Regions from separate parts of the Fusibacter sp. QWL-12 genome, predicted to be linked through region 3. Evidence: a T-box and tRNA genes for the amino acid it is inferred to sense, from the RefSeq annotation. Region 3 holds a T-box; the other regions hold tRNA genes.
The links. The T-box of region 3 lies ahead of metG (methionine--tRNA ligase). A T-box ahead of a tRNA ligase gene usually reads a tRNA of that ligase, here a tRNA-Met.
Positions count from the first base shown of each region.

Region 1: it encodes a tRNA-Met, which carries the amino acid that the T-box ahead of metG (methionine--tRNA ligase) is inferred to sense. The anticodon was not compared.
Region 2: it encodes a tRNA-Met, which carries the amino acid that the T-box ahead of metG (methionine--tRNA ligase) is inferred to sense. The anticodon was not compared.

Region 1 covers NZ_CM178745.1:2,321,081-2,328,583, forward strand. The annotation lists rRNA gene AC4PID_RS11260 (16S ribosomal RNA) at 1-1,009, shown strand, start outside; tRNA gene AC4PID_RS11265 (tRNA-Ala) at 1,215-1,290, shown strand; rRNA gene AC4PID_RS11270 (23S ribosomal RNA) at 1,429-4,346, shown strand; rRNA gene rrf (5S ribosomal RNA) at 4,503-4,619, shown strand; tRNA gene AC4PID_RS11280 (tRNA-Asn) at 4,645-4,719, shown strand; tRNA gene AC4PID_RS11285 (tRNA-Leu) at 4,735-4,821, shown strand; tRNA gene AC4PID_RS11290 (tRNA-Met) at 4,830-4,904, shown strand; tRNA gene AC4PID_RS11295 (tRNA-Glu) at 4,922-4,996, shown strand; tRNA gene AC4PID_RS11300 (tRNA-Val) at 5,000-5,075, shown strand; tRNA gene AC4PID_RS11305 (tRNA-Asp) at 5,104-5,180, shown strand; tRNA gene AC4PID_RS11310 (tRNA-Thr) at 5,188-5,263, shown strand; tRNA gene AC4PID_RS11315 (tRNA-Tyr) at 5,275-5,359, shown strand; tRNA gene AC4PID_RS11320 (tRNA-Gly) at 5,367-5,441, shown strand; tRNA gene AC4PID_RS11325 (tRNA-Arg) at 5,451-5,527, shown strand; tRNA gene AC4PID_RS11330 (tRNA-Ser) at 5,533-5,621, shown strand; tRNA gene AC4PID_RS11335 (tRNA-Ile) at 5,635-5,711, shown strand; tRNA gene AC4PID_RS11340 (tRNA-Phe) at 5,719-5,794, shown strand; gene AC4PID_RS11345 (chorismate mutase) at 5,940-6,305, shown strand; gene cdaA (diadenylate cyclase CdaA) at 6,406-7,236, shown strand; gene AC4PID_RS11355 (CdaR family protein) at 7,220-7,503, shown strand, end outside.
Region 2 covers NZ_CM178745.1:458,473-465,975, reverse strand. The annotation lists rRNA gene AC4PID_RS02770 (16S ribosomal RNA) at 1-587, shown strand, start outside; tRNA gene AC4PID_RS02765 (tRNA-Ala) at 759-834, shown strand; rRNA gene AC4PID_RS02760 (23S ribosomal RNA) at 973-3,890, shown strand; rRNA gene rrf (5S ribosomal RNA) at 4,046-4,162, shown strand; tRNA gene AC4PID_RS02750 (tRNA-Asn) at 4,187-4,261, shown strand; tRNA gene AC4PID_RS02745 (tRNA-Leu) at 4,277-4,363, shown strand; tRNA gene AC4PID_RS02740 (tRNA-Met) at 4,372-4,446, shown strand; tRNA gene AC4PID_RS02735 (tRNA-Met) at 4,467-4,543, shown strand; tRNA gene AC4PID_RS02730 (tRNA-Glu) at 4,561-4,635, shown strand; tRNA gene AC4PID_RS02725 (tRNA-Val) at 4,639-4,714, shown strand; tRNA gene AC4PID_RS02720 (tRNA-Asp) at 4,743-4,819, shown strand; tRNA gene AC4PID_RS02715 (tRNA-Thr) at 4,827-4,902, shown strand; tRNA gene AC4PID_RS02710 (tRNA-Tyr) at 4,914-4,998, shown strand; tRNA gene AC4PID_RS02705 (tRNA-Gly) at 5,087-5,160, shown strand; tRNA gene AC4PID_RS02700 (tRNA-Gln) at 5,170-5,244, shown strand; tRNA gene AC4PID_RS02695 (tRNA-Lys) at 5,255-5,330, shown strand; tRNA gene AC4PID_RS02690 (tRNA-Lys) at 5,341-5,416, shown strand; tRNA gene AC4PID_RS02685 (tRNA-Ser) at 5,433-5,521, shown strand; tRNA gene AC4PID_RS02680 (tRNA-Ser) at 5,531-5,622, shown strand; tRNA gene AC4PID_RS02675 (tRNA-Ile) at 5,672-5,748, shown strand; tRNA gene AC4PID_RS02670 (tRNA-Trp) at 5,759-5,834, shown strand; tRNA gene AC4PID_RS02665 (tRNA-Pro) at 5,855-5,931, shown strand; tRNA gene AC4PID_RS02660 (tRNA-Ile) at 5,946-6,022, shown strand; tRNA gene AC4PID_RS02655 (tRNA-Phe) at 6,030-6,105, shown strand; gene AC4PID_RS02650 (ribonuclease H-like domain-containing protein) at 6,255-7,241, opposite strand; gene AC4PID_RS02645 (nucleoside recognition domain-containing protein) at 7,413-7,503, shown strand, end outside.
Region 3 covers NZ_CM178745.1:1,565,157-1,572,659, reverse strand. The annotation lists gene AC4PID_RS07895 (AbrB/MazE/SpoVT family DNA-binding domain-containing protein) at 1-41, opposite strand, end outside; gene AC4PID_RS07890 (hypothetical protein) at 161-643, opposite strand; gene AC4PID_RS07885 (YxiG family protein) at 756-1,148, opposite strand; T-box leader at 1,292-1,524, shown strand; gene metG (methionine--tRNA ligase) at 1,699-3,660, shown strand; gene AC4PID_RS07875 (TatD family hydrolase) at 3,932-4,702, shown strand; gene rnmV (ribonuclease M5) at 4,728-5,273, shown strand; gene rsmA (16S rRNA (adenine(1518)-N(6)/adenine(1519)-N(6))-dimethyltransferase RsmA) at 5,280-6,170, shown strand; gene AC4PID_RS07860 (GNAT family N-acetyltransferase) at 6,151-6,711, shown strand; gene AC4PID_RS07855 (DegV family protein) at 6,724-7,503, shown strand, end outside.

The sequences.
Region 1 (7,503 bases), 760 kb from region 3:
TAATACGTAGGGGGCAAGCGTTATCCGGAATCACTGGGCGTAAAGGGTGCGTAGGCGGCTTATCAAGCCAGGGGTGAAAGGCATTGGCTCAACCAATGTAAGCCTTTGGAACTGATAGGCTTGAGTGCAGGAGAGGTAAGTGGAATTCCTAGTGTAGAGGTGAAATTCGTAGATATTAGGAGGAACACCAGTGGCGAAGGCGACTTACTGGACTGTAACTGACGCTGAGGCACGAAAGCGTGGGTAGCGAACAGGATTAGATACCCTGGTAGTCCACGCCGTAAACGATGAATACTAGGTGTCGGGCGTCAAAACTCGGTGCCGCAGCAAACGCATTAAGTATTCCGCCTGGGGAGTACGCACGCAAGTGTGAAACTCAAAGGAATTGACGGGGACCCGCACAAGCAGCGGAGCATGTGGTTTAATTCGAAGCAACGCGAAGAACCTTACCAGGTCTTGACATCCCTCTGAAGTAGCCTTAGCCGGCTATGTCTTTCGGGACAGAGGAGACAGGTGGTGCATGGTTGTCGTCAGCTCGTGTCGTGAGATGTTGGGTTAAGTCCCGCAACGAGCGCAACCCTTATGTTTAGTTGTCATCAGGTAATGCTGGACCCTCTAGACAGACTGCCGTGGATAACACGGAGGAAGGTGGGGATGACGTCAAATCATCATGCCCCTTATGATCTGGGCTACACACGTGCTACAATGGTCGGTACAACGGGCAGCGAAGTCGTAAGATGGAGCGAATCCTAAAAAGCCGATCCCAGTTCGGATTGTGGGCTGAAACTCGCCCACATGAAGTTGGAGTTGCTAGTAATCGCGAATCAGAATGTCGCGGTGAATGCGTTCCCGGGTCTTGTACACACCGCCCGTCACACCATGGAAGTTGGGGGCGCCCGAAGCCAGTGGCCTAACCGCAAGGAGGGAGCTGTCGAAGGTGAAACCAATGACTGGGGTGAAGTCGTAACAAGGTAGCCGTATCGGAAGGTGCGGCTGGATCACCTCCTTTCTAAGGAGAAATAGACATTTGCGCTGTTCAATTTTGAGGGTCTTAGAGATAAGATGCTTAATTGAATAAAAAGTTACCACCCAATTTTCGAACAAGTCGGAAAAGGAAGCTTAAGAACGAGAAAAACGCTTGAACTTATGCCCTCCTAGAAATCCAAAGGATTTCCCACGTCGGGTTCGATAAATTACGGAGTAATTTATCTCATGGGGGTTTAGCTCAGCTGGGAGAGCACCTGCCTTGCACGCAGGGGGTCAAGAGTTCGAATCTCTTAATCTCCACCATGACAAGTAGTTGATACTTGTGAAAAAACCATGTACCTTGAAAACTGCATATAGAGAAGACATTAAAAAGTGTAGATTTAGATGAGAGTCTAAATCGAAAGAAGTAAAAAACCCGATATTAGTAAAATAATATCAAATGGTCAAGATAATAAGAGCATAGGGCGGATGCCTTGGCACTAGGAGCCGAAGAAGGACGTGGTAAGCTGCGAAAAGCTACGGGGAGCTGCAAGCAAGTGTAGATCCGTAGATATCCGAATGGGGCAACCCGGCTGGAGTAATGTCCAGTCATCCATAACTGAATTCATAGGTTATAGGAAGGGAACTCAGGGAACTGAAACATCTAAGTACCTGAAGGAAGAGAAAACAAAAGTGATTTCCTAAGTAGTGGCGAGCGAACGGGAAATAGCCCAAACCTAAGTCTTCGGACGAAGGGGTGTGGACAGTCGATAAAGTGAAAATGTATCTTAGCAGAACTGCTTGGGAAAGCAGGCCGAAGAGTGTGAGAGCCACGTAAGCGAAAAGAGAAGTATAGCGAGACTGATCCGGAGTACCACGGAGCACGTGAAACTTTGTGGGAAGCAGGCAGGACCATCTGCCAAGGCTAAATACTACCTAGTGACCGATAGTGAATAGTACCGTGAGGGAAAGGTGAAAAGAACCCCGAGAGGGGAGTGAAAAGAACCTGAAACCCTATGTTTACAAGCAATGGAAGTTCGTTAAAGAACGACCATGTACTTTTTGTAGAACGGGCCAACGAGTTACGTTATGCAGCAAGGTTAAGTGCTTCAGGCACGGAGCCGCAGCGAAAGCGAGTCTGAAAAGGGCGAATGAGTTGTATGGCGTAGACCCGAAACCGGGTGACCTATCCATGTGCAGGGTGAAGCGAGGGTAAAACCTCTTGGAGGCCCGAACCCATATCTGTTGAAAAAGGTTGGGATGACATGTGGATAGCGGAGAAATTCCAATCGAACCCGGAGATAGCTGGTTCTCCTCGAAATAGCTTTAGGGCTAGCCTTGAGGTAAAGAGATACGGGGGTAGAGCACTGAATGTCCTAGGGGCTTTCACCGGCTACCGAAGACTATCAAACTCCGAATACCGATATCTTATACTCAGGAGTCAGACTATGTGTGATAAGATTCATAGTCAAAAGGGAAACAGCCCAGACCATCAGCTAAGGTCCCAAAATGTAAGTTAAGTGGAAAAGGATGTGGGATTGCCCAGACAACTAGGATGTTGGCTTAGAAGCAGCCATACATTTAAAGAGTGCGTAATAGCTCACTAGTCGAGTGATCCTGCGCCGAAGATTACCGGGGCTCAAACTTACTACCGAAGCTATGGAATTAGAGTAATCTAATTGGTAGAGGAGCATTGTATACGGGGTGAAGCACGATCGTAAGGACGTGTGGACTGTATAGAAGAGAGAATGTTGGCATGAGTAACGAGAGACGGGTGAGAATCCCGTCCGCCGAAAACCTAAGGTTTCCTGAGGAAGGTTCGTCCGCTCAGGGTAAGTCAGGACCTAAGCCGAGGACGAAAGTCGTAGGCGATGGACAACAGGTAAAGATTCCTGTACCACCGAGAACCGTTTGAGAGAGGGAATGACACAGGAGGTTATGCTAAGCGCACGATTGGTTGAGTGCGTCCAAGCAGCGAGTCTGAGAGGTAGGCAAATCCGCCTCTTGTAAGGGTGAGCTGTGATGGGGAGTGAAAATAGTAGCGAAGTAGCAGATATCACACTGTCGAGAAAAGTTTCTATCGAGGGAGCAGGTGCCTGTACCGTAAACCGACACAGGTAGGAGAGTAGAGAATACTAAGGCGAGCGAGAAAACTATTGTTAAGGAACTCGGCAAAATGACCCCGTAACTTCGGGAGAAGGGGTGCCATCACAGGTTCAGAGCTAGTGGTGGCCGCAGAGGATAGGTCCAAGCGACTGTTTACCAAAAACACAGGTCTCTGCTAAATCGAAAGATGATGTATAGGGGCTGACGCCTGCCCGGTGCTGGAAGGTTAAGGGGAAGTGTTAGAGCAATCGAAGCATAGAACCGAAGCCCCAGTAAACGGCGGCCGTAACTATAACGGTCCTAAGGTAGCGAAATTCCTTGTCGGGTAAGTTCCGACCCGCACGAAAGGCGTAACGATTTGGACGCTGTCTCAACAATAGACTCGGTGAAATTGTAGTACCGGTAAAGATGCCGGTTACCCGCAGCTAGACGGAAAGACCCCGTGGAGCTTTACTGTAGCTTGGCACTGGATAATGGTATATCATGTACAGGATAGGTGGGAGACTTAGAAGTTAGGACGCCAGTCTTAATGGAGTCACCGTTGGGATACCACTCTTGATATAACGTTATTCTAACTGTAATCAGTTACCCTGATTCAGGACAATGTCAGGTGGGCAGTTTGACTGGGGCGGTCGCCTCCTAAAGAGTAACGGAGGCGCCTAAAGGTTCCCTCAGCGCGGTTGGAAATCGCGCGAAGAGTGTAAAGGCAAAAGGGAGCTTGACTGCGAGAGAGACATTTCGAGCAGGTACGAAAGTAGAGCTTAGTGATCCGGTGGCACCGCATGGAAGGGCCATCGCTCAACGGATAAAAGCTACCCCGGGGATAACAGGCTTATCTCCCCCAAGAGTCCACATCGACGGGGAGGTTTGGCACCTCGATGTCGGCTCGTCTCATCCTGGGGCTGAAGTAGGTCCCAAGGGTTGGGCTGTTCGCCCATTAAAGAGGCACGCGAGCTGGGTTCAGAACGTCGTGAGACAGTTCGGTCCCTATCTGCTGTGGGCGTAGGAAATTTGAGAGGAGCTGTCCTTAGTACGAGAGGACCGGGATGGACAAACCTCTGGTGGATCAGTTGTCTTGCCAAAGGCACAGCTGAGTAGCTAAGTTTGGACGGGATAAGCGCTGAAGGCATCTAAGCGCGAAGCCCCCCTTAAGATGAGATTTCCCATCCAGAAATGGAGTAAGACCCCATGAAGATAATGTGGTAATAGGCCTGAGGTGTAAGTGCAGTAATGCATTCAGCTGACAGGTACTAATAGGTCGAGGTCTTGACCAAGATTTTTACTAAAACTTTTAATGAATGATCTGTATGTAGTTTTTAGGGTATATACCTTAAACTGTTGAAACCATCATTTTATGATGTTTTAATAGAAAGCCTAGTCTATTTACTTCGTAAACAGACCCACGGCTGAATTTGCAAAGCAAATTCATATCTAGTGACGATGGCGGAGGGGCAACACCTGTTCCCATACCGAACACAGAAGTAAAGTCCTCCAGCGTCGATGGTACTTAGCGGGCAGCTGCTTGGGAGAGTAGAACGTTGCTAGTTAAAAAGTTGTTTTTACAACTTATATTCCAAGGTAGCTCAATGGTGGAGCACTCGGCTGTTAACCGATAGGCTGAGGGTTCGAATCCCTCCCTTGGAGCCATTTTATTTAAAAGTTGCCGTGGTGGCGGAACTGGCAGACGCACAGGACTTAAAATCCTGCGGTGGCGACACCGTACCGGTTCGATTCCGGTCCTCGGCACCAACTTTTATCGCGGAGTGGAGCAGTGGCAGCTCGTTGGGCTCATAACCCAAAGGCCGCAGGTTCGAATCCTGCCTCCGCAACCATGAATATTTTCATCCTAGGCCCCTTGGTCAAGCGGTCAAGACACCGCCCTTTCACGGCGGTAACAGGGGTTCGATTCCCCTAGGGGTCACCATTTGGAAGTTTAGCTCAGCTGGGAGAGCATCTGCCTTACAAGCAGAGGGTCATAGGTTCGATCCCTATAACTTCCACCATTTTTGAACTTAGAAATAAGTTCATCGCGGTCCAGTAGTTCAGTTGGTTAGAACGCTAGCCTGTCACGCTAGAGGTCGAGGGTTCGAGTCCCTTCTGGATCGCCATTTATATGCCGGTGTAGCTCAATTGGTAGAGCAACTGACTTGTAATCAGTAGGTCGCGGGTTCGAGTCCCATCACCGGCTCCATTTTTCAAAGTGGAGGGGTTCCCGAGTGGCCAAAGGGGGCTGACTGTAAATCCGTTATCTGAGATTTCGAAGGTTCGAATCCTTCTCCCTCCACCAAAAATATGCGGAAGTGGCTCAGTGGTAGAGCATCGCCTTGCCAAGGCGAGGGTCGCGAGTTCGAATCTCGTCTTCCGCTCCAATTTAATAGGCGTCCGTAGCTCAACTGGATAGAGCACCGCCCTTCTAAGGCGGGGGTTTGGGGTTCGAGTCCCTACGGACGCGCCATATAAGGAGAGGTACCGAAGCGGTCATAACGGGGCGGTCTTGAAAACCGTTAGGGTGCAAGCCCACGTGGGTTCGAATCCCACCCTCTCCGCCATTTAAATAATTGTGGGCGTATAGCTCAGCTGGTTAGAGCGCACGCCTGATAAGCGTGAGGTCGGTGGTTCGAGTCCACTTATGCCCACCACAATTATGCCCAGATAGCTCAGTCGGTAGAGCAGGGGACTGAAAATCCCCGTGTCGGTGGTTCGATTCCGCCTCTGGGCACCATCTAGATCAATGATTAAGATTTCTTAGTCGTTGGTCTTTTACTTTTTTGTCAAATAAGTTATAGTATTAATATTACAAAGATAATATGGATTATCTCAATATAACCAAAACACTAAATCTGTGTAAGTGCAAAGGAAACATAATTATGAATCAAAATGGATTTAAAGAAGAGGAAAGAGAGAAAAGAGAATTGGGAAATAATACATTAAACGATTCTAATATATTGGATTCTCCGTTAATACAATATAGAAATCAATTAGATGAAATCGATAAGAATCTTATCAGATTACTTTCAGAGAGGTATAGCATCACAGATTTAGTTGGAGAATACAAAAGAGAACAGCAAATTGAAGTTTTAGATTCAGAACGAGAGAATAGATTGCTAGAAAGAGTGAAGAATTTGGCCATAGAGAATAAGATTTTAGTAAATCAAGAGGATTTGAATTTTTTAGTTGAACTGTATGAATCAATAATGAGGCATAGTAGGCTGAGACAAAGCAATAATAGATAAAGAATTACAATTATATTAAGATTCTCAGTTAGCTCATGTAAATTGAACCCATTAATAGTATACTTGAAATGGTATTTATTAAAGAATTTTTGAGGTGTTTATGGAATTTATTAATTCATTGTTTGACACAATGATGGCTTTCTTATCAGAAGTTAAATTAAATTATATTATTGATATTGGAATTATTGCCTTTGTATTTTACAAATTATTAGGATTAATCAGAGAGACAAGAGCTGAACAATTGGTTAAGGGCTTTTTGATCATTTTGATTATCTCAAAATTGAGTGAATGGGCAAAACTATATGCCATAAATTATATTCTGCAAAATACTTTTACAATTGGTCTTATTGCATTGGTAATTATTTTCCAACCTGAGCTTAGAAAAGCGCTTGAACACCTTGGAAGAAGCCAATGGTTATTAACAAATAATAAAAAAGGAACTCTTGAAGAGCAGTCTCGATCCATAAATGAAATTGTTGATGCAGTAAGTGTAATGTCTCGAAAAAAAATTGGTGCATTAATAGTTGTTGAAAGACTAATAGGTATCAATGACATTATTGATACTGGGACAATCATAGATGCACAGATCAGTGCAGACTTGATTATGAATGTATTTTATCCAAAATCGCCATTACATGATGGAGCGGTTATTATTAAAAACAATCGGCTGATGGCTGCGGGCTGTTTGTTACCACTTTCTTCTAATAAATATATTAGCAAGGAGTTAGGAACTCGACATAGAGCAGCAATGGGCATGACAGAGAGTTCGGATGCATTAATTGTCATTGTTTCTGAAGAAACGGGAGCAATTTCAATGGCAGTTGAAGGAAAGCTACAAAGATTTTTAGATACTTCCACTTTGAGAGACTTGATGATTAATACCCTTGAGAATGAGAAAGATGGAGGTGAAAAACGTGCCACAAAAAAATAAAACACCACTCTTTTTCACTAGTATTAAAAATCTGTTTGTAAAAGCAATTAACTGGATTATAAAACTACCAAAAGCGATTTTTGATGTTAAATTATCTCATAATACTGGAACAAAGATTTTATCATTGGCTATGGCTATATTATTTTGGATTTTTGTTATGGATCAAGTTGATCCTGAAATCACTAGAGTGATTGAATCCGTTCCAGTACAATTAACAAACACTCAAGAGCTTGACCAAAACAACCTTAAAATCATGAATCAAACTGA
Region 2 (7,503 bases), 1.1 Mb from region 3:
TAATTCGAAGCAACGCGAAGAACCTTACCAGGTCTTGACATCCCTCTGAAGTAGCCTTAGCCGGCTATGTCTTTCGGGACAGAGGAGACAGGTGGTGCATGGTTGTCGTCAGCTCGTGTCGTGAGATGTTGGGTTAAGTCCCGCAACGAGCGCAACCCTTATGTTTAGTTGTCATCAGGTAATGCTGGACCCTCTAGACAGACTGCCGTGGATAACACGGAGGAAGGTGGGGATGACGTCAAATCATCATGCCCCTTATGATCTGGGCTACACACGTGCTACAATGGTCGGTACAACGGGCAGCGAAGTCGTAAGATGGAGCGAATCCTAAAAAGCCGATCCCAGTTCGGATTGTGGGCTGAAACTCGCCCACATGAAGTTGGAGTTGCTAGTAATCGCGAATCAGAATGTCGCGGTGAATGCGTTCCCGGGTCTTGTACACACCGCCCGTCACACCATGGAAGTTGGGGGCGCCCGAAGCCAGTGGCCTAACCGCAAGGAGGGAGCTGTCGAAGGTGAAACCAATGACTGGGGTGAAGTCGTAACAAGGTAGCCGTATCGGAAGGTGCGGCTGGATCACCTCCTTTCTAAGGAGAAATAGACATTTGCGCTGTTCAATTTTGAGGGTCTTAGAGATAAGATGCTTAATTGAATAAAAAACATTAAAAGATGATTTTTTCGGAACGAACATCGAGACAATAGTCTCCTCGAATCGCAAGCGATTCGTACGTTCGACTGAGAAATCTTCGATTTCTCATGGGGGTTTAGCTCAGCTGGGAGAGCACCTGCCTTGCACGCAGGGGGTCAAGAGTTCGAATCTCTTAATCTCCACCATGACAAGTAGTTGATACTTGTGAAAAAACCATGTACCTTGAAAACTGCATATAGAGAAGACATTAAAAAGTGTAGATTTAGATGAGAGTCTAAATCGAAAGAAGTAAAAAACCCGATATTAGTAAAATAATATCAAATGGTCAAGATAATAAGAGCATAGGGCGGATGCCTTGGCACTAGGAGCCGAAGAAGGACGTGGTAAGCTGCGAAAAGCTACGGGGAGCTGCAAGCAAGTGTAGATCCGTAGATATCCGAATGGGGCAACCCGGCTGGAGTAATGTCCAGTCATCCATAACTGAATTCATAGGTTATAGGAAGGGAACTCAGGGAACTGAAACATCTAAGTACCTGAAGGAAGAGAAAACAAAAGTGATTTCCTAAGTAGTGGCGAGCGAACGGGAAATAGCCCAAACCTAAGTCTTCGGACGAAGGGGTGTGGACAGTCGATAAAGTGAAAATGTATCTTAGCAGAACTGCTTGGGAAAGCAGGCCGAAGAGTGTGAGAGCCACGTAAGCGAAAAGAGAAGTATAGCGAGACTGATCCGGAGTACCACGGAGCACGTGAAACTTTGTGGGAAGCAGGCAGGACCATCTGCCAAGGCTAAATACTACCTAGTGACCGATAGTGAATAGTACCGTGAGGGAAAGGTGAAAAGAACCCCGAGAGGGGAGTGAAAAGAACCTGAAACCCTATGTTTACAAGCAATGGAAGTTCGTTAAAGAACGACCATGTACTTTTTGTAGAACGGGCCAACGAGTTACGTTATGCAGCAAGGTTAAGTGCTTCAGGCACGGAGCCGCAGCGAAAGCGAGTCTGAAAAGGGCGAATGAGTTGTATGGCGTAGACCCGAAACCGGGTGACCTATCCATGTGCAGGGTGAAGCGAGGGTAAAACCTCTTGGAGGCCCGAACCCATATCTGTTGAAAAAGGTTGGGATGACATGTGGATAGCGGAGAAATTCCAATCGAACCCGGAGATAGCTGGTTCTCCTCGAAATAGCTTTAGGGCTAGCCTTGAGGTAAAGAGATACGGGGGTAGAGCACTGAATGTCCTAGGGGCTTTCACCGGCTACCGAAGACTATCAAACTCCGAATACCGATATCTTATACTCAGGAGTCAGACTATGTGTGATAAGATTCATAGTCAAAAGGGAAACAGCCCAGACCATCAGCTAAGGTCCCAAAATGTAAGTTAAGTGGAAAAGGATGTGGGATTGCCCAGACAACTAGGATGTTGGCTTAGAAGCAGCCATACATTTAAAGAGTGCGTAATAGCTCACTAGTCGAGTGATCCTGCGCCGAAGATTACCGGGGCTCAAACTTACTACCGAAGCTATGGAATTAGAGTAATCTAATTGGTAGAGGAGCATTGTATACGGGGTGAAGCACGATCGTAAGGACGTGTGGACTGTATAGAAGAGAGAATGTTGGCATGAGTAACGAGAGACGGGTGAGAATCCCGTCCGCCGAAAACCTAAGGTTTCCTGAGGAAGGTTCGTCCGCTCAGGGTAAGTCAGGACCTAAGCCGAGGACGAAAGTCGTAGGCGATGGACAACAGGTAAAGATTCCTGTACCACCGAGAACCGTTTGAGAGAGGGAATGACACAGGAGGTTATGCTAAGCGCACGATTGGTTGAGTGCGTCCAAGCAGCGAGTCTGAGAGGTAGGCAAATCCGCCTCTTGTAAGGGTGAGCTGTGATGGGGAGTGAAAATAGTAGCGAAGTAGCAGATATCACACTGTCGAGAAAAGTTTCTATCGAGGGAGCAGGTGCCTGTACCGTAAACCGACACAGGTAGGAGAGTAGAGAATACTAAGGCGAGCGAGAAAACTATTGTTAAGGAACTCGGCAAAATGACCCCGTAACTTCGGGAGAAGGGGTGCCATCACAGGTTCAGAGCTAGTGGTGGCCGCAGAGGATAGGTCCAAGCGACTGTTTACCAAAAACACAGGTCTCTGCTAAATCGAAAGATGATGTATAGGGGCTGACGCCTGCCCGGTGCTGGAAGGTTAAGGGGAAGTGTTAGAGCAATCGAAGCATAGAACCGAAGCCCCAGTAAACGGCGGCCGTAACTATAACGGTCCTAAGGTAGCGAAATTCCTTGTCGGGTAAGTTCCGACCCGCACGAAAGGCGTAACGATTTGGACGCTGTCTCAACAATAGACTCGGTGAAATTGTAGTACCGGTAAAGATGCCGGTTACCCGCAGCTAGACGGAAAGACCCCGTGGAGCTTTACTGTAGCTTGGCACTGGATAATGGTATATCATGTACAGGATAGGTGGGAGACTTAGAAGTTAGGACGCCAGTCTTAATGGAGTCACCGTTGGGATACCACTCTTGATATAACGTTATTCTAACTGTAATCAGTTACCCTGATTCAGGACAATGTCAGGTGGGCAGTTTGACTGGGGCGGTCGCCTCCTAAAGAGTAACGGAGGCGCCTAAAGGTTCCCTCAGCGCGGTTGGAAATCGCGCGAAGAGTGTAAAGGCAAAAGGGAGCTTGACTGCGAGAGAGACATTTCGAGCAGGTACGAAAGTAGAGCTTAGTGATCCGGTGGCACCGCATGGAAGGGCCATCGCTCAACGGATAAAAGCTACCCCGGGGATAACAGGCTTATCTCCCCCAAGAGTCCACATCGACGGGGAGGTTTGGCACCTCGATGTCGGCTCGTCTCATCCTGGGGCTGAAGTAGGTCCCAAGGGTTGGGCTGTTCGCCCATTAAAGAGGCACGCGAGCTGGGTTCAGAACGTCGTGAGACAGTTCGGTCCCTATCTGCTGTGGGCGTAGGAAATTTGAGAGGAGCTGTCCTTAGTACGAGAGGACCGGGATGGACAAACCTCTGGTGGATCAGTTGTCTTGCCAAAGGCACAGCTGAGTAGCTAAGTTTGGACGGGATAAGCGCTGAAGGCATCTAAGCGCGAAGCCCCCCTTAAGATGAGATTTCCCATCCAGAAATGGAGTAAGACCCCATGAAGATAATGTGGTAATAGGCCTGAGGTGTAAGTGCAGTAATGCATTCAGCTGACAGGTACTAATAGGTCGAGGTCTTGACCAAATTTTTACTAAAACTTTTAATGAATGATCTGTATGTAGTTTTTAGGGTATATGCCTTAAACTGTTGAAACCATCATTTTATGTTGTTTTAATAGAAAGCCTAGTCTATTTACTTTGTAAACAGACCCACGGCTGAATTTGCAAAGCAAATTCATATCTAGTGACGATGGCGGAGGGGCAACACCTGTACCCATACCGAACACAGAAGTAAAGTCCTCCAGCGTCGATGGTACTTAGCGGGCAGCTGCTTGGGAGAGTAGAACGTTGCTAGTTAAAAGTTGTTTTTACAACTTATATTCCAAGGTAGCTCAATGGTGGAGCACTCGGCTGTTAACCGATAGGCTGAGGGTTCGAATCCCTCCCTTGGAGCCATTTTATTTAAAAGTTGCCGTGGTGGCGGAACTGGCAGACGCACAGGACTTAAAATCCTGCGGTGGCGACACCGTACCGGTTCGATTCCGGTCCTCGGCACCAACTTTTATCGCGGAGTGGAGCAGTGGCAGCTCGTTGGGCTCATAACCCAAAGGCCGCAGGTTCGAATCCTGCCTCCGCAACCATGAATATTTTGTTTTAACTTGGCGGCGTAGCTTAGTTGGCTAGAGCGTCCGGTTCATACCCGGAAGGTCGGTGGTTCGAATCCGCCCGCCGCTACCATTTTTACTCTTATTCATGGCCCCTTGGTCAAGCGGTCAAGACACCGCCCTTTCACGGCGGTAACAGGGGTTCGATTCCCCTAGGGGTCACCATTTGGAAGTTTAGCTCAGCTGGGAGAGCATCTGCCTTACAAGCAGAGGGTCATAGGTTCGATCCCTATAACTTCCACCATTTTTGAACTTAGAAATAAGTTCATCGCGGTCCAGTAGTTCAGTTGGTTAGAACGCTAGCCTGTCACGCTAGAGGTCGAGGGTTCGAGTCCCTTCTGGATCGCCATTTATATGCCGGTGTAGCTCAATTGGTAGAGCAACTGACTTGTAATCAGTAGGTCGCGGGTTCGAGTCCCATCACCGGCTCCATTTTTCAAAGTGGAGGGGTTCCCGAGTGGCCAAAGGGGGCGGACTGTAAATCCGTTATCTGAGATTTCGAAGGTTCGAATCCTTCTCCCTCCACCAAAATTTCATTTATGGGTATATTGATTTGTATGTGGAACGGACTTGTTTGGTAAAAAACAAGCAAATTTGGAAGCATGTACATCCACTTGCGGGTGTAGCTCAATGGTAGAGCCCCAGCCTTCCAAGCTGGTTGTGAGAGTTCGATTCTCTTCACCCGCTCCATCAAGACATTGGGGATTCGCCAAGCGGTAAGGCAACGGACTTTGACTCCGTCATTCACAGGTTCAAATCCTGTATCCCCAGCCATTTTTAACGTGATCCATTAGCTCAGTCGGTAGAGCACCTGACTTTTAATCAGGGTGTCCCGCGTTCGAGTCGCGGATGGATCACCATTTTCATCAAGGTCCATTAGCTTAGTTGGTAGAGCACCTGACTCTTAATCAGGGGGTCCAGAGTTCGAGTCTCTGATGGACCACCAACAAGTTATTTTTTAAGGAGAGGTACCGAAGCGGTCATAACGGGGCGGTCTTGAAAACCGTTAGGGTGCAAGCCCACGTGGGTTCGAATCCCACCCTCTCCGCCATAAAATTTTGGAGAAGTACTCAAGTGGCTGAAGAGGCTCCCCTGCTAAGGGAGTAGGTCTCGACAAGGGGCGCGAGGGTTCAAATCCCTCCTTCTCCGCCAATTTCTTTATGGAACATTATGCAAGAGTAATCTTGCTAGGATGCTCAGAGGGCCATTAGCTCAGTTGGTTAGAGCATCCGGCTCATAACCGGATGGTCCGGGGTTCGAGTCCCTGATGGCCCACCATTAATACAATAGGGGTGTAGCTCAGCTGGTAGAGCAGCGGTCTCCAAAACCGCGTGTCGTGGGTTCGAAGCCTGTCACCCCTGCCATTCAATTTTATATTTATCTTCGGGGTGTAGCGCAGTTTGGTAGCGCATCTGGTTTGGGACCAGAGGGCCGCGGGTTCAAATCCTGCCACCCCGACCATTTTCAATAATTGTGGGCGTATAGCTCAGCTGGTTAGAGCGCACGCCTGATAAGCGTGAGGTCGGTGGTTCGAGTCCACTTATGCCCACCACAATTATGCCCAGATAGCTCAGTCGGTAGAGCAGGGGACTGAAAATCCCCGTGTCGGTGGTTCGATTCCGCCTCTGGGCACCATTAACAAACTTAGGTTTGTTTTTTTTTTTTACTAAAAAAACTAGTTAAGTTAAGCTTAACTAGTTTTAATTATTTATTCTCAGTTTCATTTGTGGTTAAAAGTCTAAGACATCAAATTCATAGATTTTTTTTCTGAAGTGAGATGGATATTAAATTGTAAGACTTAAAGAGGGTATAAAAAACTGTTGTAATAAATGATCTAATACATAATAAATATTATCCCTTATTAGTTCGTCGTTAAAAACCATTAATGATGAATGCTTTTCTTCATCAGAACAGGACTCAAAAGATTTGCTATAGAGGAGATTAGAGTTAAAGAATCCGTAATTATTTCCTCTAGGATCTGAAAACTGATTAAAATATAGCTTACACTGCAGACTATTATTTGAGTAATATAAATAATATGAGGGATCATCAAGCTGAAAATCTAGTAATGATATTTTATCATTAAGTGTAATCCCAACTTCAATATAAGATTTTTTAAGTTTAATAGAATTGATATATGACTTAATAGAGAGTATTTTAAATTGAGCTGGGGCAAATTCTTGAATGCTGTGTGTGATCTTTAAAAGAGGAACCATATTAATTATATCTTCATAATTATGAAGCAGTATACTATGCTTCATTTTATCGGATTTTGTTTCCAAATAGGCTTGGTAAAGCAAAATACTATCTTTACCTGATATGGTATCTTCACGATGGATGCCTACGGCCTTTTCAACAGATTTAAGCTTTGAATTAGGTAACTTTAGAACCTCCTGATACTGCTTTGCAATTCGGTATAGATCAATATTGGCAGACTTATTAAGTATAAATGAAAGGTTGTAATGATTAATCCTAGCATTTATAAACGGAAAGTCAAAAGAGTTGCCATTAAAACTAATATAATAATCAATATCATTCTCTTTTATATACTGTTTTAAGTACATCAAGATTTCTTTCTCGGATAAGTAATCCTGATTAAAGAGCTGCAATGCTTCACCAGTTAATACATTTTTCTTGAAAAGTATTAGTCCAATTAAAATAATTCTGTTTTTATGTGATAAACCATCTGTCTCAATATCAATAAATAGGATATTAGAGTGATTGAGTGTTGGATGGCCAGTCCATGTGATTGGATATTTTAAGATTTCCATAATTTATTCTCCATAATATATTTCTATTTAAGTCTACATGTTTTTACAAAGTGGGTCAACATTGGATTAGTTTCTTGCATTTTGTTATATTATTGCAATTATACTAGCTTTACATATGAAATTATGTTAATATATATTCGGTGTACTATCTTATTGTAAGCGAGGATCTAAATGGTTACTTTTAACACCTTTAAAAGAGGATTAACAAACGGATTTAAAACTTTGTGGCTTCTATCTAAAATATTAGTACCTGTCTATTTGA
Region 3 (7,503 bases):
CCTAGCTCATCGACTTTTCTTACAATTCCTGTCGATTTCATAATAAGATACCTCCTAAGACATTTAATGACATTTCCATAGACTCATCATAGACCAATCTTTTCCAAAAGTCAACGGAAGTGCCAAAAAAAAGAAATTCAGGAAATCCAAATATTATACTTTAAGAACTAACGCTATCTCCTGTATTTTCCTTGTTTGTAGCGTTTTCTATAACTTCATTTACTTCGTCTGCTGCTTCTTTAAGGTCATTCATTTTGCCACTAAAGTATTTATCGTAAAGGACTTTTCCGATTGAAAGTGTGTGTAAAAGTGAAGAGAGACCGCTGACAAAGCCTTTGTTCTCATTAATGGTGCCCGTAACAGACTCTGCAGTACTTGCCACATTGTCGACAGTTGTTCTAAATGCTTGAACGTCGTGTGCAACCTCACCAGTGATCACTTCGATATGTTTTGATAAATCTGGTACAACTTCTAAAGTCGCATCGATTTTTGTTCTATTTTCATCGACGATTAGATTCACACTTTTCATAATTTTAAGTGCGCGTCTTACGACCAATATTAAATAAACGAACAAGGTTACAAGTGCGCCCCATAGTACAAACAATAAAAGATCCTTGACGGTAATGACCAATTCGCTATTCATAGTCCCTCCTGTGTTGATATGTTACGATTATTATACATCAATTATCGGTATTTCTAAACAGTGGAATCAAAAAAACAAAAGGACACACCCTGCGGTATGCCCTAAGATTGTTTTATCTTACTTTAAATGCTTGATTGTTAATGACAATTTTGTTAGCATCGATAAATAATGATGAATCATTGATACTTACTGCAAAATTAGGAATAGAAACGAACGCTTCATCCTCTGATTTGGCATGTGCTGCAGAGAATTCTCCAAAGCCGTATAGGTCGTAAGAAATCGAGTTCAGGTTTTCACCTTTAATCTGCATATCCGATGGTAAATCGTGATCAATATAGTAGAAAGCTTTAACGTCCTCAAAGACAATTTCAGCTTGTTCTATATGATCATCTATTGATTTGTTGCTAATGGCAACAGATATTTTATCAAAATCCATATCAAAGTTAATAGCGTTTATGGTTCCTCTAGAGTAAGTGTCTAAAATAGGATGAAAACTATTTGACATGTGCACCTCTTTCTTCTTAAAATCAACATGCTGTAAAACTAGTATATTAATATCATATAATACGCCGCTAATCAACACCTTTTTAAAATGTTACAAATATTTTAGGTTGAACTTTCTCTTCAACTGTGTTAAAATCCCAAATATAAAAGGTAATGATAGGAAGAGTAACTTTTAGCTCGAGCAGAGAGAGCCTGCGGTTGGTGTAAGTAGGTGTCGAAATGAAGGTGAAGATGGCCCTTGAACCGAAGATGTGAATGATTAGCATTTTCCGGATTTGTACACGTTATCGTACAGTTGATTGTTGGATCAACATGAGGAGATTATAGTGATGTAATCTTGAATTAGGGTGGTAACACGAACTGACTTCGTCCCTTTGGGGGTCGAGGTTTTTTATTTTTTTTGATGTCTTTCGGCGTAGGTTGATGAGAAAAGTTATTTATTAGAAAAGAAAAATAATTGAAAAGATTAATAATAAAAATGATACATGGTAAAAAAAATCAAAAAACAAATAAAAAATGATAATTTATAAAATTGAAAGGTAGGCGATTTTATGTCAAAAGGAACTTATTACGTAACCACACCGATTTATTATCCAAGCTCAAAGCTTCACATCGGACACACTTATACGACTGTAGCAGCTGATGCGATTGCGAGATACAAAAGAGTAACTGGTTATGACGTTATGTTTTTAACTGGAACAGATGAGCATGGCCAAAAGATTCAAAACGTAGCAGAGGGAAAAGGTCTTCATCCTAAAGCTTTTTTAGATGAGGTTGTAGGCGAGATCAAAAAACTATGGGAGACCATGGAAATTTCTTACGATCACTTTATTCGTACAACGGATGAGGAACATGAAAGAAGAGTTTCTCAAATCTTTAAGCATTTGTACGACAAAGGTGATATCTATAAAGGAGAGTACGAAGGTTTATACTGTACGCCATGTGAGTCGTTTTGGACTGAATCTCAATTAAAAGATGGCAATTGTCCTGACTGTGGTAGACCGGTACAAAGTACAAAAGAAGAAGCGTATTTCTTTAAATTATCAAAATATCAAGATCGTCTTTTAGAGCTCTTTGAATCTAATCCAGAAATACTTGAGCCAAAATCTCGCATCAATGAGATGGTCAATAACTTTATCAAACCAGGTCTTGAAGACTTGTGTGTGTCGAGATCGACTTTCAACTGGGGGATTCCAGTACCAATGGATAACGACCACGTCATCTATGTCTGGATCGATGCACTCAGCAACTATATTACTGCTCTTGGCTATCCAGAAGCGACGGAGGGTAACTTTGCTAAGTTTTGGCCAGCTGATGTGCATTTAGTGGGTAAAGAAATCGTTAGATTCCATACAATTATTTGGTTTTCGATCCTAATGGCTTTAGAATTACCACTTCCGAAGAAAGTATTTGGTCACGGCTGGATTCTATTAGAAGGTGGTAAAATGTCGAAATCCGTTGGTAATATCGTTGATCCTGTCGTATTAATTGAAAGATATGGTGTTGATGCACTTAAGTATTTCTTGTTGAGAGAGTATACTTTTGGACAAGATGGTCTTTTTACGAATGAAGTTCTTCTTAACAGAATCAATGCTGACTTAGCCAACGATTTAGGCAACCTTGTATCAAGAACCATTTCAATGGTTGAAAAATATCGCGAAGGTATCGTGCCAAGTGCAAGCGATGCAACTGATTTTGATGCGGATCTAAAGCTTGTAGCGACTTCAGCGAGCAATCTTGTAGATAAAAAATTAGACAATCTTGATTTTTCAGGTGCACTTGAAGAAATTTGGAAGGTCGTAAGAAGAACAAATAAATATATTGATGAAACAATGCCTTGGGCACTTGCTAAAGAAGAAGTGTTAGCAGGAAAACTCGATACAGTATTATATAACCTCGTTGAAAGTATCCGATTGATTTCTGCGTTAATTCAACCTTTCTTGATTCATACTTCAAGAAAAATCTGGGAGCAGCTCGGTATCAAAGAGGGTGAGTTAACTGTATGGGACACTACCTATCAGTTTGGACTCTATCCAGTTGGAACAAAAGTACAAAAGGGCGAAGCACTTTTCCCAAGAATTGATGTTAAGCTTGAACTTGAAGCTTTAGAAGAACTAAGTAGACAAGCAAAAGAAGCAGCTGCTGGTGCTTCAAAGGAAGCGGAGGCAGTTGAGGCACCTTCTATACCTTTAAAACCAGAAATTACAATAGACGACTTCGCTAAAGTGGATTTAAGAGTGGCAAAAGTAATCGCTGCTAAACCACATCCAGATGCCAATAAACTTTTAATTTTAACTTTAAAAGTTGGAAATGAGGAGAGACAGGTCGTTTCAGGAATTGCTAAAAATTACAAGCCTGAAGAGCTAGTGGGAATGGACGTCATCGTTGTGGCTAACCTAAAACCAGTTAAGCTAAGAGGAGAGTTGTCACAAGGTATGATTCTCGCAGCGACTAGTGGTGAAAAGCTAACGCTTGTAACTGCTGATATCGAAGATGGTAGTACGGTATCTTAAGAGGTTAGTAATGTGTCTTAATTAGAAAAAGAATTTAAATTAGTAAAAAGAACTTAATGTTGAAACGCCCCCGTTATTCATATGGGGGTATTTCTTTTTTTATGAGATTAAGGCATAATATAATAAGTAGATAAATTTTTTTTTAAAGATGTTGACTGTATTAGAAATATTAATAATATTGAATGAAAACACCTATTTAGAGGGTTAATTGTATCTAATAGCGTGTTTGAAAGTTATATATCGAAGATTTGGTTATGAATTGGAGGTAAACGTGTTTTTTGATTCACATTCCCACTTAGACGCGAGTCAGTTTGATGATGACCGCGAGTTAATGATCAAGAGAACGCAGCTCAATCAAATAGATTTTGTTTTAAATCCTGGCGCAGATTTACCATCGAGTCAAAAGGCAGTTGAACTCGCAAATCTCTACCCTTTTATCTATGCTGCAGTAGGTATTCATCCGCATGATGTCGAGATGATGACAGAAGAAATGCTCTCTGAGATTGAAACGCTTGCTCAAAATCCTAAAGTTAAAGCGATCGGTGAAATTGGACTGGATTATTATAGAGATTTATCCCCAAGAGAGCTTCAAAAGAAATGGTTTATAGAGCAGCTTAGATTGGCTAAAAAGCTAAATCTACCTGTCGTTATTCACGATAGAGATGCCAACGAAGATGTGCTAAAAATTTTAAAAGAAGAGCGTCAGTTTGAGACAGGCGTTTTGATGCATTGTTACTCTGGTAGTAAGGAGCTGGCATTGCAATACGTTAAGCTTGGGGCATATATATCTATAGCAGGGCCTCTGACCTATAAGAATGCTAGAAAAACGGTTGAGGTCGTTGAAGCTGTCCCTGTAGATCGACTTATGATTGAAACAGATGCACCCTATTTAACACCAGAACCGTACAGAGGCAAGAGAAATGAACCAATGTATGTTCGCCACACCTGTCAAAGAATGGCGAATATTAAAGGGGTTTATTTAGAAGAAATGGCCCAAATAACCAAGGAAAATGCAATGAGATTTTTTAATATAAACGAGTAGCCATAATGGGCTAGAAAGAGAGTCTATGGAACAAATTAAAGAGACGATTGTCGTTGAGGGTAAAGATGACGAAGCGGCAGTCAAAAAAGCATTAAAATGCAATATCATTACAACCAGTGGTTTTGGATTGAATGAAAAGATTTTTAAACAGATTGAGTATGCAGCTAAGACCACGGGAATTATTATTTTTACTGACCCAGACCATGCTGGTGAAAGAATTAGAGAACGCATTGCAAAGCGTTGTCCTAACTGTAAGCATGCGTTTTTAAGTCGAGAAGATGCTGAGTACAAGGGCGATATCGGGATAGAGAATGCTTCTCCTGAGAGTATTTTAGATGCACTTTCAAAAGTTAGAACTTTAATAGAGATCTCTGAAGTATCATTTACTAAGCAGGATATGATTACACTTGAGCTTGAGGGCTATCCACATTCTGCAGTGCTTAGAAATAAGATGGGTAAAGTGCTTGGCATCGGCTACTGCAATGCAAAACAGTTTTTAAATCGACTCAATCACTATGGCGTTACAAGACAAGAGTTCATTGACGCTTATGAAATTATTACTAAAGAGTGAGGCATTATGGATAGATTAACGTCACCAAGAACGATTAAATACATTATGGAGAAATACGGCTTTCACTTTAGTAAAAGCTTAGGTCAAAACTTTATCATCGATGATCATGTAATCGAGCGAATTATTGATGGTGCAGAGGTTGGAGGAGAGGACGTCGTTCTTGAAATTGGTCCTGGTATTGGCGTTTTGACCAATGCTCTTTGCGAATCTGCTGAAAAGGTTGTGAGTATTGAAATTGATAAATCGCTTATACCTGTATTAGGAGAAACAGTTGGACATCATGATAACCTTAAGATAGTCAATCAAGATGTTTTAAAGACAGATGTTAAAGCATTGATTAAAGAAGAGTTTGGTGATAGAAAACCAAAGTTGATTGCCAATCTACCATACTATGTTACGACACCAATTATTATGCTCTTTCTCGAAGAGCGTATCCCTATAAGCGATTTGATCGTTATGATACAAAAGGAAGTTGCTGATCGTATCGTTGCAGGGCCAGGAACGAAAGCTTATGGTGCTTTATCAGTAGTGGTTCAGTACTTTACGGAGCCGAGCATCGTTACAAGAGTTTCCAGAGGGTCTTTTATGCCGATGCCGAACGTTGATTCAACGGTTATTCGACTTAATGTAAGAGAAAACCCGCCGGTGACGCTATTAGATGAGGAAGTGTTTTTCCTTACCATAAAAGATGCATTTGGAAAAAGAAGAAAAACATTGTTGAATGCATTGTCTTCTGGTTTTTTAAAGCTCACCAAAGAGCAAACCAAATTGGCGCTAGCTGAAGTTGGAATACCTGAAAATATGCGTGGTGAAGTGTTGACGATAGACGAATTTGCTAGTTTAGCCAATGCGATTGCAAAGATTAAAGGAGCAACAAATGGAGCAGATAACACTTAGAACGGATCGATTGATTTTGAAGACTTTATCCCCAAAAGATTATGGCGTGGTGACGAAATACTATTTAGAGAATAGAGAATTTTTAAAGCTATGGGAGCCACTCAGAAGTGAAGGCTTTTTTAGTGAGGCGTTTCAAGAAAAAAGCTTAGAATTAGATGATTATGCAATGGATCGTGGGGAGATGTATCGATTTTGGATATTTACTCAAGAAAATGAATTGATTGGAACCGTTGCAATTACAAATATCATCAGAGGCGTTTTTAAATCCGCATATCTGGGGTATAAACTCAGTGAAAAGCATGCACGTAAAGGCTTTGGATTAGAAGCAGTAAATGCAACCATAAAATTTGCTTTTGATGCTTTAGTGCTTCACAGACTAGAAGCCAATATAATTCCTAGAAATACAGCCTCACTTCGTCTGATTTCGGCTGCAGGCTTTGAGTTTGAGGGCTGTTCGAAGGCTTATCTAAAGATCAATGGCAGATGGGAAGATCATAATAGGTATGCCTTAATCAATAAAAGTTACAAAGACATAGAATAGGTGGAGGCAAAAATGAAAATTAGAGTTGTAACAGACAGTGCATCAGATTTACCAAAACAAATAGCAATTGACGAACACTTGGAAATACTACCTATATTGGTCTATATAGATGGAAAAGAGCATTTAGATGGGGTCACAATTGATTCAGACGCTTTGTACAATGCGATGAAGTCAGGATCAGAAGTAAAGACGGCACAGATTCCGCTCGGTCATTTTCTTGATAAGTTTAGAGAATACGCAAAATCAGACGATCATTATCTTTATCTTGCTTTTTCTTCTGTATTATCAGGGACCTATCAAACCGCAGTGTTGGCATATGAATCAATAAAAGAAGAATTTCCAAACTTTAATATGACCATTGTAGATACCAAGTGTGTCTCACTTGGGTTAGGCATTTTGGCAATTGAAGTTGCGAGAATGGCAGAAGAGGGTTCGGATCTTGAATCGATCTTGTCGTATATCGATCAGACAAAGAGCAATATGGTTCATGTATTCTCAGTGGATGATCTTGAATATCTTCTAAAGGGTGGTCGCGTTAGTCGATCACAAGCTATCATCGGTAATATTCTCAATATCAAACCTATTTTACATGTACAAGAAGGGGCATTGGTTCCTTTTGACAAGGCAAAGGGAAAGAAAAAACTTTTAGCAAAGCTATACGAATACATTAGAGATCATGGCAGTCAATTGGATCGACAAATCATTGGGATTGCCCATACCTTAAATGAGGAAGAAGCATTGGAAGTAAAAAGTCATTTTGAAACCGTTTATGGTTCAAGTAAGTTTATAATA